DNA from 2 places in the Rothia sp. HMSC072E10 genome. Region 1 is predicted to be linked to the other one. Evidence: riboswitches for the same ligand, from Rfam matches in the RefSeq annotation. Region 1 holds a riboswitch; the other holds the start of a gene.
What was found. Region 1 has a riboswitch for S-adenosylmethionine ahead of HMPREF2944_RS01075 (LLM class flavin-dependent oxidoreductase). Riboswitches for the same ligand answer to the same signal wherever they lie in the genome.
Positions count from the first base shown of each region.

Region 2: linked by a shared signal. The riboswitch ahead of HMPREF2944_RS03630 (bifunctional o-acetylhomoserine/o-acetylserine sulfhydrylase) and the one ahead of HMPREF2944_RS01075 (LLM class flavin-dependent oxidoreductase) in region 1 are both predicted to bind S-adenosylmethionine.

Region 1 covers NZ_KV814481.1:77,309-84,045, forward strand. Annotated here, with positions in the region: gene HMPREF2944_RS01060 (ABC transporter permease) at 81-908, opposite strand; gene HMPREF2944_RS01065 (aliphatic sulfonate ABC transporter substrate-binding protein) at 908-1,969, opposite strand; gene HMPREF2944_RS01070 (ABC transporter ATP-binding protein) at 2,089-2,928, opposite strand; SAM riboswitch class I at 2,934-3,030, opposite strand; SAM riboswitch class IV at 3,207-3,315, shown strand; gene HMPREF2944_RS01075 (LLM class flavin-dependent oxidoreductase) at 3,431-4,858, shown strand; gene HMPREF2944_RS01080 (YchJ family protein) at 5,012-5,440, shown strand; gene HMPREF2944_RS01085 (NCS2 family permease) at 5,583-6,737, opposite strand, start outside.
Region 2 covers NZ_KV814488.1:73,117-80,484, reverse strand. Annotated here, with positions in the region: gene HMPREF2944_RS03635 (homoserine O-acetyltransferase MetX) at 1-494, opposite strand, end outside; gene HMPREF2944_RS03630 (bifunctional o-acetylhomoserine/o-acetylserine sulfhydrylase) at 675-2,021, opposite strand; SAM riboswitch class IV at 2,127-2,239, opposite strand; gene HMPREF2944_RS09000 (ArsR/SmtB family transcription factor) at 2,394-2,744, opposite strand; gene HMPREF2944_RS08995 (MFS transporter) at 2,889-4,097, shown strand; gene HMPREF2944_RS03625 (ABC transporter ATP-binding protein) at 4,498-5,484, shown strand; gene HMPREF2944_RS03620 (ABC transporter permease) at 5,481-6,341, shown strand; gene HMPREF2944_RS03615 (ABC transporter) at 6,343-7,173, shown strand; gene rsgA (ribosome small subunit-dependent GTPase A) at 7,276-7,368, shown strand, end outside.

The DNA.
Region 1 (6,737 bases):
CGCGTCACGATGACTGACGCGCGGACATCTCTCCTGAAAACTCAGCGCGTGCTGAGCGTTGCGTTTAGCTGCCGGTGGCGCTAGTTGCTGGGGTACTTTGCCTTGACCCAGCGCTCAAACAGGCCGACGAGGGCGTCCGTAATCTTGCCCAGGATGGCCAGCGCCACGATGGCGAGCAGCAGGCGGTCGGTGCGGCCGTTGTTCTGCGAGTCGGTCAGCAGGTAACCCAGGCCCATGGAGGCGCCCAGCAGCTCGGCGGCGACCAGGAACAGCCACGCCTGAGCGAGCGCGAGGCGCAGACCCGAGATGACGGCGGGCAGAACCGCGGGAAGCTGAACCGTGGTGAACAGGCGCAGGCCCTTCAGGCCGAAGGCGCGGGCCATCTCCACGAGCTTGGGGTCCACGTGGGCGAGGGCAGCGGAAACCGTGGTGTACACGGGGAAGAACGCGCCGATGGCCACGAGGGTCACCTTCGAGTTCTCGCCGATGCCAATCCACAGCAAAAGCAGCGGGACCCACGCGAGTGAGGGGACCGCGCGCAGAGCGCCGATGGTCGGGGCGACGAACACGCGCACCGGGGTCGACAGGCCAATCAGCGATCCCAGCACCAGGCCGAGTACCGCGCCGATGCCGAAGCCAATCAGCACGCGCTGGGTCGAAATCGCGACGTGCTTGGCCAGCTCACCGCGCTGCGCCAGCTCGATACCGGCGCCCACCACACGGTCGGGGGAGGGCAGCTGGACCTGCGTGAACACGCCGTTGGTGCTCAGAATATACCAGAGCGCAATGAGCGCCAGGGGCAGGATCAGGCCCAGGTACTGCTTGCCGGCGAAGGGGTTCGAGGGAAGCTTCGGCGTCGGGAGCTTGGCCGCGCTCTCCTGCGCGGGGGCAATGGTTGCGGCGGTCATTACTTCTCCACCGCCTTGGCAATCTTCTCGACTGCGGCGCTGTCAGCCTTCTTCGCGAACTGGTCGTCCACGATGCTGTTCAGGGCCTTGTCCACGTCGGACTGGGAGGGGACGTCGCCGGACTCGACCAGAATCGGGCCAACGCCCTTGAGTACCTCAACCTGCTTGGCGCCCGGAACCGGGTCGATGTCCAGGTGGGTGCGGTCCATGACGACCTGGGCGGTCTCGTGCTTAATGCCGGACTCTTCCTCGACAATCTTCACGGCCTCTTCGGGGTTCTTCTTGGCCCAGGCGCGAGCGTACTCGTACACGTCCACGATGACCTGCGCGGCGGTCGGGTTGGACTGAATGAACTTCTCGGTGGCGTTCAGGAAGCCGTAGGTGTTGAAGTCCAGGTTGCGGTAGAAGAGCACGTCGCCGCTCTCCACCTCGGCGGCAGCCATAATCGGGTCCAGACCGCTCCACGCGTTGACCTGGCCGTTGTCCAGGGCGGTGCGGCCGTCGGCGTGCTGCAGGTTCTGAATGTTCACGTCGGAGGCGGAAATGCCGGCCTGCTTGAGGGCCTGCAGGAGCAGGAAGTAGGGGTCGGTACCCTTGGTGACGGCCACGCTCTTACCCTTCAGGTCGGTGACCTTGGTGATGCCCGAGTCCTTGCGGGTGACGAGCGCCGACCACTCGGGCTGCGAGTAGAGGCTGATGACCTTGATGGGGGAGCCGTTCGCGCGGGCCAGCAGCGCCGCCGAGCCCGCGGTGGAACCGACGTCGATGTTGCCGCTGCGCAGCGCCTCGTTGGCCTTGTTCGAGCCGGCCGACTTGACCCACTCAACCTTCTTGCCCTCGGCGGACAGGGCGGTCTCGAGCCAGCCCTTCTTGTGGATAATCAGCGAGAGCGGGTTGTAGGTGGCGTAGTCAATGGTCACGGTGTCCTTGCCGCCGCCGGCTGCACCGGAGGCGTTGGAGGAGCCGGAACCCTCACCGGCGCAACCGCTGAGCAGGGTTGCGAAGGCGGCGGCTGCGGCCAGGGACTTGAGGGCGGTACGGCGAGACGGGGAGAAAGTCATGATGGTTCTTTTCGCTTCTGAAGATGATGATGTGATGAGATGAGGAGCGCGGCCCGCAGGGTATAGCTAATTGGTTATATACCCTAGACGGCGCTAATACCGAGAGGGCTTGCGGCGGCTTAGGCCGCGATTTCCTCCACACCGAGCTCGGCGAGCAGTTCGCTACGCAACGCGGTGATTTCTGCATCCGCGCGGTCGCGGGGGTGGGCACGGTCAACGGTCACGATGCGCTGAATGGTCGCGGGGCCCTCCGGGGTATCCTTACCGAGCACGATGACCCGGTCGGAGAGGTAGAGCGCCTCCTCCACGTCGTGGGTGACCAGCAGAATCGTGGTCGGATCCTGGCGGTGCACGTCCAACAGCAAATCCTGCATGTTGATGCGGGTCAGCGCGTCAAGGGCGCCGAAGGGTTCGTCAAGCAGCAGCACGCCGGGGGTGCGGGCGAGCGCTCGGGCCAGGGAGACGCGTTGCGCCATGCCGCCCGAAATTTCCTTTGGGCGGTGGTCGGCGTACTCGCTCAAGCCGACCAGGCTCAGCAGGCGGGTCACGGTCGCCTCGCCCTCGGCCTTCTTGGTGCCCTGCGGCAGGCCGAGCGCCACGTTGTCGGCGACGGTGCGCCAGGGGAGCAGTCGCGGTTCCTGAAAACCAATGGCCACGCGGGGGTCGAGTCCGGTCACGGCTTTCTCGCCGATGCGCACGGTGCCGGCGGTGATGCGGTTCAGGCCGGCGGCTGCACGCAGGAGGGTGGATTTGCCGCATCCCGAGGAGCCAATCACCGAGATAATTTCGCCGGGTTCGGCGGTGAAGGTGACCTCGCGCAGAACCTCGTGGGTTCCGCCGGGTACCGCAAAGGACTGGCCAACGGCATCGAAGACGAGGGGCACTGCGGCACTGGATACGGCGTGCCGGTTCGCTGAGGATTCGGATGCGCCGGGAGTTACTGCACTGTTGAGTGTCATAGTCACTTCCATCGTTCCTGGCGTTAGCACCGGCGGTGGGGAAGCCGCTATCGGTTGCTGCGACGTCGTGGAGCCAGGTCTCTCGGTCGCTCTGGATGGTTTGCTCTACTCACCCTATGGGCTGTGCCACGCCTCAATCAACCCTGCGGGCGCGTATGAATTTCTATGACTCTTTATTTCGCATTTATCACGAAATATTTCGGTCCCGCGTCACAAAAAGATTTTTTCGTCACAAACGTGCTCTCCCTCCCGCGCGCACCGTAGACTCGGAACCACGAGATCATGAGTCCCGGCGCTAAGCTCTGGCTGGCCGGGCGGCAACCCTCTCCCGTAGCGGGGTGCCCCAGATGATGATCTGGCCTCAACGTTACGAGGCAAGTACGGCGCGAACGCGCCACCTGCACGAAGGCCACCACCGAACGCAGAAGGCATCAGGAGGCGGCGCGCGGGGTGCAGGGCACAAACCCGATCGTCCCCCCGATCATTCGCGAAAGGAAAATCGATGGCTGAGCAGAAGAAGCGCATCGTAGTTAACGCATTCGAGATGACCTGCATCGGTCACCAGAGCTTCGACCTCTGGCGTCACCCGCGCTCCCGCGCAACCGAGTACAACACCATCAAGTACTGGACTGACCTGGCTAAGACCCTTGAGCGCGGCCTGTTTGACGCCGTGTTCATCGCTGACGTGGTCGGCATCTACGACGTGTACAAGAACTCTGCCGCTCCCGCTATCGAGGGTGCCGCTCAGGTTCCCGTGAATGACCCCGCAACCCAGATTTCTGCAATGGCTGCAGTGACCGAGCACCTCGGCTTCGGTGTGACTGCTGCCGCTACTTTCGAGCAGCCCTACACCCTGGCTCGCCGCTACGCCTCCCTCGACCACCTCACTGAGGGCCGCGTCGGCTTCAACGTTGTGACTTCTTACCTGCCTTCGGCTGCTGAGAACCAGGGCCTGCCCACCCAGATCCCGCACGACGAGCGTTACGAGATCGCCGACGAGTTCCTGGACGTCTGCTACAAGCTGTGGGAAGGCTCCTGGGAAGACGGCGCAGTCATCAAGGACCGCGAGCGCGGCATCTACGCTGACCCCTCCAAGGTTCACCCGATTGGCCACAAGGGCAAGTACTTCTCCGTGCCCGGCATCTCCCTGACCGAGCCGAGCCCGCAGCGCACCCCCGTGATCTTCCAGGCTGGTGCATCCAGCCGCGGCCAGAAGTTCTCCGGTAAGCACGCCGAGGCTGTGTTCATCAGCGCCCTGCGCCCGGACCTGACCCGCGTTGTGACCGACCGTATTCGCGCCGCTGTCGAGGAGCAGGGCCGTAGCCGCGACGACGTGAAGATCCTGGCAATGCTCTCGGTCATCGTGGATGAGACCGAAGAGAAGGCAAAGGCAAAGTACGAGGATTACAAGAAGTACGTGAACCTCGACTCTGCACAGGCTATTGTCGGCGGCTGGTCCGGTGTTGACCTGTCCCAGTTCGACGAGGACGAGGTCCTGAACTACGTGCAGACCGAGTCGATTCAGTCCTTCCTGACCCCCTTCACCCTGCAGGCGAAAGACAAGAAGTGGACCCGCAAGGACATCGCTGAGCACACCACCCTCGGCGGCATGGGCGAGGTCATTGTTGGTGACCCGGTTCAGGTTGCTGACGAGCTGGAGCGTTGGATCGACGAGGGTGGCCTGGACGGCATCAACCTGGCGTACCACGTCTCCCCGGGCTCCTTCGAGGACTTCATCGAGTACGTTGTTCCCGAGCTGCAGAAGCGCGGCCGCTACCGCACCGAGTACGAGGGCAACACCCTGCGTGAGAACATCTTCGGTAAGGGCCACACCAAGGTTGCTGACTCCCACCCGGCTGCTAAGTACCGCGGCGCATACGTGGGCAAGCCTTCCGCGGCTGACACCCCGGCTCGCGCAATCGCTGAATAAGCGGTGCCGCTGATGCGTGCCGTGTAGGTTCGCTCAAACTTAACGATTGAAAACAAGAACGCCCGTTCTGCTGGAGGATTTGTATCCCCGGCAGAGCGGGCGTTTCTCTGCGCTGTGCTTTCTTGGCGCGGCGCGTTCCCTATACTGGTTGGCATGACTGAACTGAATCATGACGACCGCTGCCCCTGCTCGAGCGGCGAGGTGTACGGCGCCTGCTGCGGCAGGTTCCTGGGCGAGTTTGCCGCCTCCGGAACGCTGACCGCCCCCGCGCCGGAGCAGCTGATGCGCTCGCGTTTTACCGCCTTTGCGACCGGCGATGCGGCGTACCTGCTGGCGAGCTGGCATCCGAGTACCCGCCCGAGCACCCTGGAGCTGGAGGATGGTATCCGCTGGTACCGCCTGGATATTCTGGGCTCTTCGGGCGGCCCCTTTGACGCCTCCGGCACGGTGGAGTTCGTTGCGTATTACCGGTCGGTGCCGGGCACCCCTGTGGAGGAGCGGGTGAAGGGCAGTATGCACGAGCTGTCGCGCTTTGAGAAGGTGGGCGGCGCCTGGTTCTACGTGGATGGAGACGTCCGCTAAATCTCGTAACTTTCCCTGCCTCTCGTACATGCTGAGTGCGGGTGGGCAGATAAAGAAATGGCAGAATCATTCCGAAACCGGAACGATTCTGCCATTCTTCGTATATGCCCCTCAAAGAGGCGATTATCGGGAGTTAGCGGACTTAGTGGGTCCAGCCGTTAATGATGCCCATACCGAAGTAAATCACGAACACTGCGGAGACCAGGTACATCAGCCAGTGCACATCCTTGCCGCGGCCCTGCACCAGGCGAATGAAGGTGTAGGACACGAAACCGGCACCAATACCGTTCGCAATCGAGTACGACAGCGGCATGAAAATAATGGTCAAGAACGCCGGGATGCCCAGACCCCAGTCGGTCCAGTCGATGTTCACGGCCTGGCGGATCATCAGGAAGCCGACCACGACCAGAGCCGGGGCGACCGCCTCGAAGGGAACGATGGTGACCAGCGGCGAGATGAAAATCGCCAGCAGGAACAGCACACCGGTCACAATGTTTGCGAAACCGGTGCGTGCGCCCGCACCAATACCGGTGGCGGACTCCACGAAAATTTGGTTGGCGGAACCGGATGCGCCACCACCGACAACGGAACCGAAAGCGTCCACGAGCAGGACCTTGTCGATGTCCTCGACCTTGCCGTCCTTCATGGTGCCAGCCTCTGCGGCAAGACCCACCGAAACGCCCATCGCGTCGAAGAACACGGACAGCAGAATGGTGAACACCAGCAGCGAAGCAGCCAGCGGACCGATATGGGTGAACGCGCCGAACAGGTCAGCGGAACCGATGAGGGAGAAGTTCGGGGTGGTGAACTTCAGGTCAGCCAGGGAGGGCACGTTCAGGGACCAGCCGGTTGCAGCCTTCTTCACGGAACCGGAGGGGACAACCGCCTCCAGAATCAGGGACAGCGCGGTGGAGGCGAGCACGCCCCATAGGATCGCGCCCTTCACGTTACGGATGAACAGGGCGATGGTGAAGAACAGGCCGAAGAGGAAGACGAGGGTGGGCCAGCCGAGCAGGTGACCACCCGCGCCGAGGCTCACCGGAACGGTGGTGCCAGCTGCGTCAGGCATGCGGCGGATAATACCGGAGTCGACCAGACCGATAAAGGAAATGAAGAAACCGATACCGACCACGATCGCGGTCTTGAGCGACTCGGGGACCGCCTCAAACACCGCGGTACGGAAGCCGGTGAGCACCAGAACGGTCATGATCAGACCGGCGAGAACGACCAGGCCCATGATGTCTGCCCAGGTCAGGTTCGGGGTGGTGGCAATGGTGGAGGCGAGTAGCGCGTTCAC
Region 2 (7,368 bases), on a different contig from region 1:
TCGCGGATGGTGACGAGCGGGAATCGGGATCCCCAGTGCTCGCCGGCGCCCGGGTAGCCCTCGGGAATGATGCTGGCCGGACCGGTCGAACCGTAGCAGCCGCCCAGAATATTGGGGGCAACGACGAAGTATCGGTTGGTGTCGATGACCGCGCCGGGGCCCACGATGCCCTCCCACCAGCCGTCGGATTCGATAGCGCGGATGAGGGGCGCGGGCATATCCGGGGTGGGCACGCCGCGGGAGACATGCGTGTCGCCGGTGAGTGCGTGCAGGATGAGGATGGCGTTATCGCCGGTCTCGTTGAGGGTACCCCAGGTTTCGTAGCCGATGGTCACCTGCGGCAGGGTGATGCCGGATTCAAGTTCAAAATCACCGATGGCCAGCTGACGCAGGTAGCCCTGCGCCTCGGGATGTTCGGTGCGGGTGCCCGCCACGGGAATGGGGGCGGTCACGGGCTGGGCAGTACAGGTTTCGGGGGTGGTCTGAGCGGTCATGGGTCCCTCCGGTGGGTTGTGCAGAGCTGTCCGCGTCGCGGCGGTAAGAACGCGTCGGCCAGTTAGGGGCGGCGGGTCAGAAACGGCAAAGATAACGGATGCGGGGTAATCCCCCGCGGACGGGCTGAGGGGTGCCGGGTGGCGCCTCCTCGGCCCGTCCGCGGGGGCGGGCCGCCGCGTTTAGGAGAGGGTGTCGAAACCCAGCTGCAGGTCGGCAAGAATATCGTCGATGTTCTCGATGCCGACGGAGAGGCGCACGAAGTTCGGGTACACGCCAATCTTCTCCAGCTCCTCGGCGGACAGCTGGGAGTGGGTGGTGGAGGCCGGGTGAATCACGAGCGAGCGCACGTCACCAATATTGGCCACGTTCGAGTGCAGCTTCAGGGCGTCCACGAAGTCGCGGGTCTGCTCCAGGGTTGCGCCCTTGAGAGTGAAACCGACGACCGCGCCGGGGCCCTTGGGCAGATACTTCTGTGCGCGCTCGTACCAGGGAGAGGATTCCAAGCCAGCCCAGATAACACGGTCGACCTGCGGGTTGGCTTCGAGCCAGCGAGCGACCTTGGTGGCGTTCTCGATGTGGCGCTCGATGCGCAGGGAGAGGGTCTCCAGACCGATGCCGATGTTGAAGGCGTTGGTCGGCGAGATGGCGGCACCGGTGTCACGCAGCAGCGAAACGCGGGCCTTCAGAATGTAGGAGAGGTTCGCACCGAACGCGGAGTCCTTGCCCAGATCGCGTGCGTAGACCAGGCCGTGGTAGCCGGGGGCAGGCTGGTTGAACTTGGGGAACTTCTCGGGGTCTGCGCCGTAGTCGAAGTTACCGGAGTCCACAATCACGCCGCCGATGGAGGTGCCGTGGCCGCCCAGGTACTTGGTGGCGGAGTGGACGACCACATCCGCGCCGTGCTCGATGGGGCGCAGCAGGTAGGGGGTGGGCACGGTGTTGTCCACGATCAGGGGCACGCCGTTTTCGTGGGCAATTGCGGCGATGGGCTCAATGTCGAGCACGTCGTTGCGGGGGTTGGGCACGGACTCGCCGTAGAACAGCTTGGTGTTGGGGCGAACCGCGGCGCGCCACTCGTCGAGGTTGTCAGGATTCTCAACGAAGGTGGTTTCGATGCCGAGATCGGCGAGGGTGTACTTGAGCAGGTTATAGGTACCGCCGTACACGGAGGGCGAAGCGACCACGTGGTCACCGGCACCGGCAATGTTCAGGATTGCGTAGGTGATGGCCGCCTGACCGGAGGCCAGCAGGAGCGCGCCGACGCCGCCCTCGAGGGAGGCGATGCGGTTCTCGATAACTTCCTGGGTGGGGTTGTTGAGGCGGGTGTAGATGGGGCCCAGCTCGGCGAGAGCGAAGCGGTTCGCTGCCTGCTCTGCACTGTCGAAGACGAAGGAAGTGGTCTGGTAGATGGGTAGTGCCCGAGCTCCCGTTGCGGCATCCGGTGCCTGTCCCGCGTGAATCTGGCGGGTTTCGAACTTCCAACCGGCGGGGTTGGCGGGAGTCGGGACGGTAGTGTTGTTGCTCATGCTTGGCTCTCCTAAGGGGATAGTTAGGGGGCCGCATGCCGAGCGGTACAGGAATCGTCGTTGAGTTGTCCTGTCACGATTGATGTACCGGATTCGGTCACATCGGTCCCGCGCTTGCGTCACGCTTGTGCGTAACGCCCGGTCTTCACCCAGGGCACCCCACCGCGGAGGAGGGTTGCCGGCCAGCTAGCTGGGGCTTGTCGCTGGCGCTCTTGACCTGTCATTAGGGTGTCATAATCGGTTGCGCGGGGTCAAGGGTTTTAGGAGTGCGCGACACTTTAAGACGCTTCATTGCAAAGATGACGTTTTATGAATTGCCTTTGCTCTGACCTCATTTTAGGGGTTCGCATACTCTCAACCCGATTAGCCGAGTCAGGCACCTGTAGTATCCGCAGCAGATTCACCCCATTGGCCTTGACCCGGTGGTAGTCCAACAGAGTCTAAAAGACCGGGGAAAAGATTCTCAATCACGCTGTCTCGGCGTGTAATTTTACGGTGCGTTCCCAGCACTTCGGTGTGCATGAGCCCTGATTCTCGGAGCACTTTGAAATGATAAGACATCGTAGATTTGGCGATTCCATAGTCAAAATCACCGCAGAACTGTGGCCCGTGGTCTGCGATACGGGCGAGAACATCTCGTCGAATGGGGTCTGACAATGCGCCAAGGACACGATCCAACGTCACGTCATCAGAGGTGGGGTGATACAGCCGTTCCTTACCCATAACCACGCCTTTCCGGGTTTTTCGCATAACGTATTGAGCCTTCATGACTCTGTGACAGAATATTACATCTTGGGCTTGCCCTCTAGCATAATATAGATTTATTCTAATTTCGACGAACATAGAAATAACATGAAAGGATGCACAATGAGTTCTCACAATACATCTCATCAGCTACCTCAAAATTCTGAGGCAACCATGCGGCTTGTATCATTCAGCACTCTCTTTGTCATCGGCACAGATACTTTTCTCACTGCCCCTCTGCTTCCGCTACTCAGCAAGGAGTTCAACACCAGCACAGAACAATCAGGGTGGTTCGTCTCTGCATACGCTTTAGGGTATGCAATTTTCGCACTCATTGCAGGCCCGCTGTCAGACCGCGTTGATCGCAGGCGCATTATTCTTACCGGGTCCATCGGCTTTACGCTTTTTACGGGCTTATGCGGTTTAGCATGGGGGTTTTGGTCTCTTTTTACCGCCCGGTTTCTTGCGGGAGTGTTCGCTTCTCTGATCTCACCGCAGATTTGGGCATCTATCCCCATGACAGTGCCGAAACAAGCCATTATTAAAACTATGGGATATGCAACGGCTGGACTTGCCATAGCCCAAATCGCCGGTATTCCTGTAGGTTCTTTCCTCTCCACTTATGGATGGCAGATACCATTTTTTGCAATCGCCGCAGCGTCTCTTCTTCTCTTGGGTATACTCTATTCACGTTTTCCCAGCATTCCCCCTGTGTCTGCAGCGCAAGATGGAAATTTTCTGACTCCCTACCTGCACGTTTTAAAAGCCCCTTCACTTTTGCTATCCCTCCTGGCGTACCTGATTTTCCAGACAGGAGTATTCGCATCTCTATCTTTCATAGGTTCATGGTTCGCGCGAGACTTTGGGGCATCGCAGACAACCATCGGTTTCGCCATGCTTGTAATCGGATGTGGCAACGCTCTAGGCTCCCTCACAGGGTCACGATTCGTCGCACATATAGGTACGCAGAAGACTATGCTCATGGGACTTATGGCACTCAGTATTGTGTATCTCTCGGCGTCATTGACAGCTAATTTCTGGACTGCTTTAGGTATTTTTACTCTTGCACTTTTTCTCGGAGGAATTATGCTCCCCGTCCTCATGGGAGAGCTACAAAGCCATACCGCTATAGCTCGCGGTACTGTATCATCCCTCTCAAACACGGCAATGTACGCTGGAACAACTATCAGCGGTGCCGTTGGCGGTACATTACTTACGCAGTTTCCGGGGTATAGCGGTATAGCCGTCATGAGTGCATGTGCAGTCGCAATTTCTCTTGGTGTCTATGCACTTGGTGGGGCATTCCGATCGAATAACGGGGGATCGTTTTAACTTCTTCGAATAAAATCAAAAAAAATTTAATCACAGCATTCCGTGAGCCGTGCTACACTGATGGAAACCTTGAATCTAGGAGTGATGAGGTATGACCTCCCGCTAAAGTCGCACCGGCTCGCGGAATGCCCGCCCAGATGGTGGGCTCTAAAAAATTTCAGAAACAACCCTGCTTTGGTTCGATACATTTCAGGAGCGCATAGTGTGCGCTTGGGATACCAAAGTTCTGAGGGTTTCGTTGTTATACCTTCCGCACCTGCAGTCGGTGACTTGGGATTATTCGGGCACTACGTAGTGCCTCTCTCACGACTATTCATCTCACCCGTCCCACGTATTGCAGGCCTGCGAACACCATGCTCAAGCGGCTTCGGGTGACTAAGCACCGCAAGGTTTTATCACGATGTCTACAATTCTTGACGCGGCACGGCTTCGCCGCGTCTTTGGCACAGGCGAACGTGCCTTTACCGCCGTCGACCGGGTGTCGCTTCGCGTCAGCTCCGGTGAAATTCATGCCCTTCTCGGCCCCAACGGTGCGGGCAAAACGACGACCGTGCAGATGTGCTCGACCCTGCTCACTCCCACCGGCGGTAGCCTCACCGTGAACGGCGTTGATGCTATCGCTCACCCGCAGCGGGCGCGCCGTCACGTGGGTCTCGCGTTGGGCGGGGAGAACGGCTTCTACCCACGCGCCAGTGCCCGCGATAACCTGCTGTTCTTCGCCGATATTGCGGGGGTTTCCGGGCGGGCTCGACGACACGAGGTGGAGCATGCCCTAGCCCGTGTAGAGCTCACCGACGCCGCCACGCGGCCCGTCCAAGAGTTCTCCCGCGGCATGAAGCAGCGCCTGCATATTGCCCGCGCCCTGCTCGGCTCCCCCGCCCTGCTCCTGCTGGATGAGCCAACCAACGGGCTCGACCCCGATATCGCCCTGACCGTGCGTACCCTCATCCGGTCTCTGGCGGATGAAGGTACCGCCATTCTGCTGACGAGCCACCTCCTCGGCGAAATTGAGGATCTGGCGCACACCATCACCGTTTTGGGCGCCGGTTCCGTTGCGGTGAGCGGCACCCTCGAGGACGTTGCCGCGCACGCAGGTATTGCCGCCACGACCGTGGTTCAGGTGGACCCCACTGCTACCGAGGGCATTGATACACTACGCGGCTTCCTCGGCAATAAGGCGGCGGTGCTGTTTGCCCCGCGCGGTTCCGGTTGGGAGCTGACCCTCTACTGGCACGGCGAGCGCGCCACGTTCGAGGCGGGCGAGGCGCACCGCATCCTGGCGGAGGGGCTCACCGCCTCACGCATTGGGGTACGGACCGAGCCGTACACTCGCCCGGCAACCCTGGAAGAGGCATACCTGGCGATGGCGGAGGGGCTCAAACGATGAACGCTCAGACACGGCGTCCGGTAGAGTCCCGGCAACAGCGCCGAGGGTACAACCTGTGGCAGGAGTGCGCCCGTCAGCTGCGGCTCATGGGCTTTAGTCTGCGGCAGTTCCTGACGGTCCCCTACTTCATCCAGCTACTCATCAGTACGGTACTCGGATCGGTTATTATTCAGGCGCTCGCCGTGCACGCGGCGGCGCAGAGCTCCGCGGGGCAGACTGTCGACCCGACCCTGGCGTGGACCCGCGCGGGCATTGTGGGCATGTGGTCGGTCTGCATCGTATCGGCAGGCATCATTAATTTTGAGCGCTTCCGCGGGACCCTCGTGTACCTGTGTTCGGGGTCGATTTCTCCGCTGCGGGTGCTGGCGGCTATCGTTTCGAGTGCCTCCATTGTGGGTCTGGCAGCCCTACCGCTGGCGTGGTTGACGTGGGCCCTGGCGACCCTCAACCCGCAGGTCACGGACTTTTCTGCCCTCTGGCCGCGCTACGTTCTGGGCGTTCCCCTGCTATGGCTTGCCTGCCTGTCGGTCACGTTCATGATTGCGGTGTTCTTCGTGGCCACACCGAACGCTATCGCCTACGAGGAGCTTCTGCTCGTACCGGTTTTTATTCTTTCCGGGGTCCTCTTCACGACCGTTGAGGCGCCCGCCTGGCTGGATGCCGCGGGCGTGCTCATTCCCCTGCAGGCGCCGGTTCACCTCCTACTTGGGCGTACCGCCATCACTACCCCGGCGGATGCGCTCCTCCCCTTGGTTCAGACCCTGATCGTGAGCTTCATCTGGGCGGCATGCGCTTTCCTCTTTGCGCGGAAGGCTCTCGCCTCCGCCCGTCGCCGCGGCACCCTAGGGGCGATGTAGCGTGCGTGTTCTCTCTACTGACTCCCTGCCCGGCGTGGTGCGTCGAGCTCTGTCTACCGCCTCTATCGGCTGGTCGTCGTCCATTACCTTCGCAACCCTCGGAACGGCCATCACGACCCTGGTTCTCGTGCCGGGCCTCAACGTGCTTTTCACGGTGCTACTGGGTGCCGACCTCGCCGCGAACGATACGGTACGCATCGGCTGCGCGACCGCCCTGATTGCCACCCTCAGCTCGGTGGCCGCCGGCATTGTCGCGCGCGTCGCTACCGACCGGTGGATCGGCGTCTTCGAGTACGTGTGCACGGCACGAGCGGTGGATGCGGGCTACTGGCTGGGTGCGGCGGCGGTGCCCGCGCTGTTGGCCTCCGTGACGGGCCTGAGCAATGTGGGCATCGTGTGGTTGCTCTCCCTCACGGCACCCTCTACCGGGGCGGGTTCCGGGCTTCTGCTCGGCGCCATCGCGCTGATGCCGGTTGCGGTTCTGGGCGGGGTCTGCCTGGGCATTTTTGCCGCCGGGCTGGGCCTGTACCTGTCGGATCCGTACACGGGGTCCAATTTTCTGTCGATTATTCTGCCGGTCAGCGCTGGCGTGATTGTGCCGGTGAGCACCTACCCCGGCTGGCTTGCGTGGGTGTGTTCGTGGGTCCCCGGGTCCCGACTGGTGCAGACTTTAGATACCTCTGGCGATATTGCGAGCGGCACCGCGCCGGATCTCTTCGCGCTCCTGGCATCGGACACAGCCCTGGCGATACTCTACGCCGCTATCGGGTTGGGGCTGACTTTCCTTGCCGCCCGCCGCATCCGCGCCGGCGCCCGCGCCTCACTGCTATAGGGCGTGAAACCCAAAAAGAACAAACCTTTTAAGTACCCGCTACCCGGCGCATTATCCGGGCGTCATATTCAACCGGGCACCGCAACCAAGAAAGAATCTCCTGTGACTACTCCTCCCGCCACGTACACGCTCGAGGCCCTCGGTTTCGACCCCTCCTGGCAGGGCGCGGCAATCCGCGCCGCATTCACCCTCGAC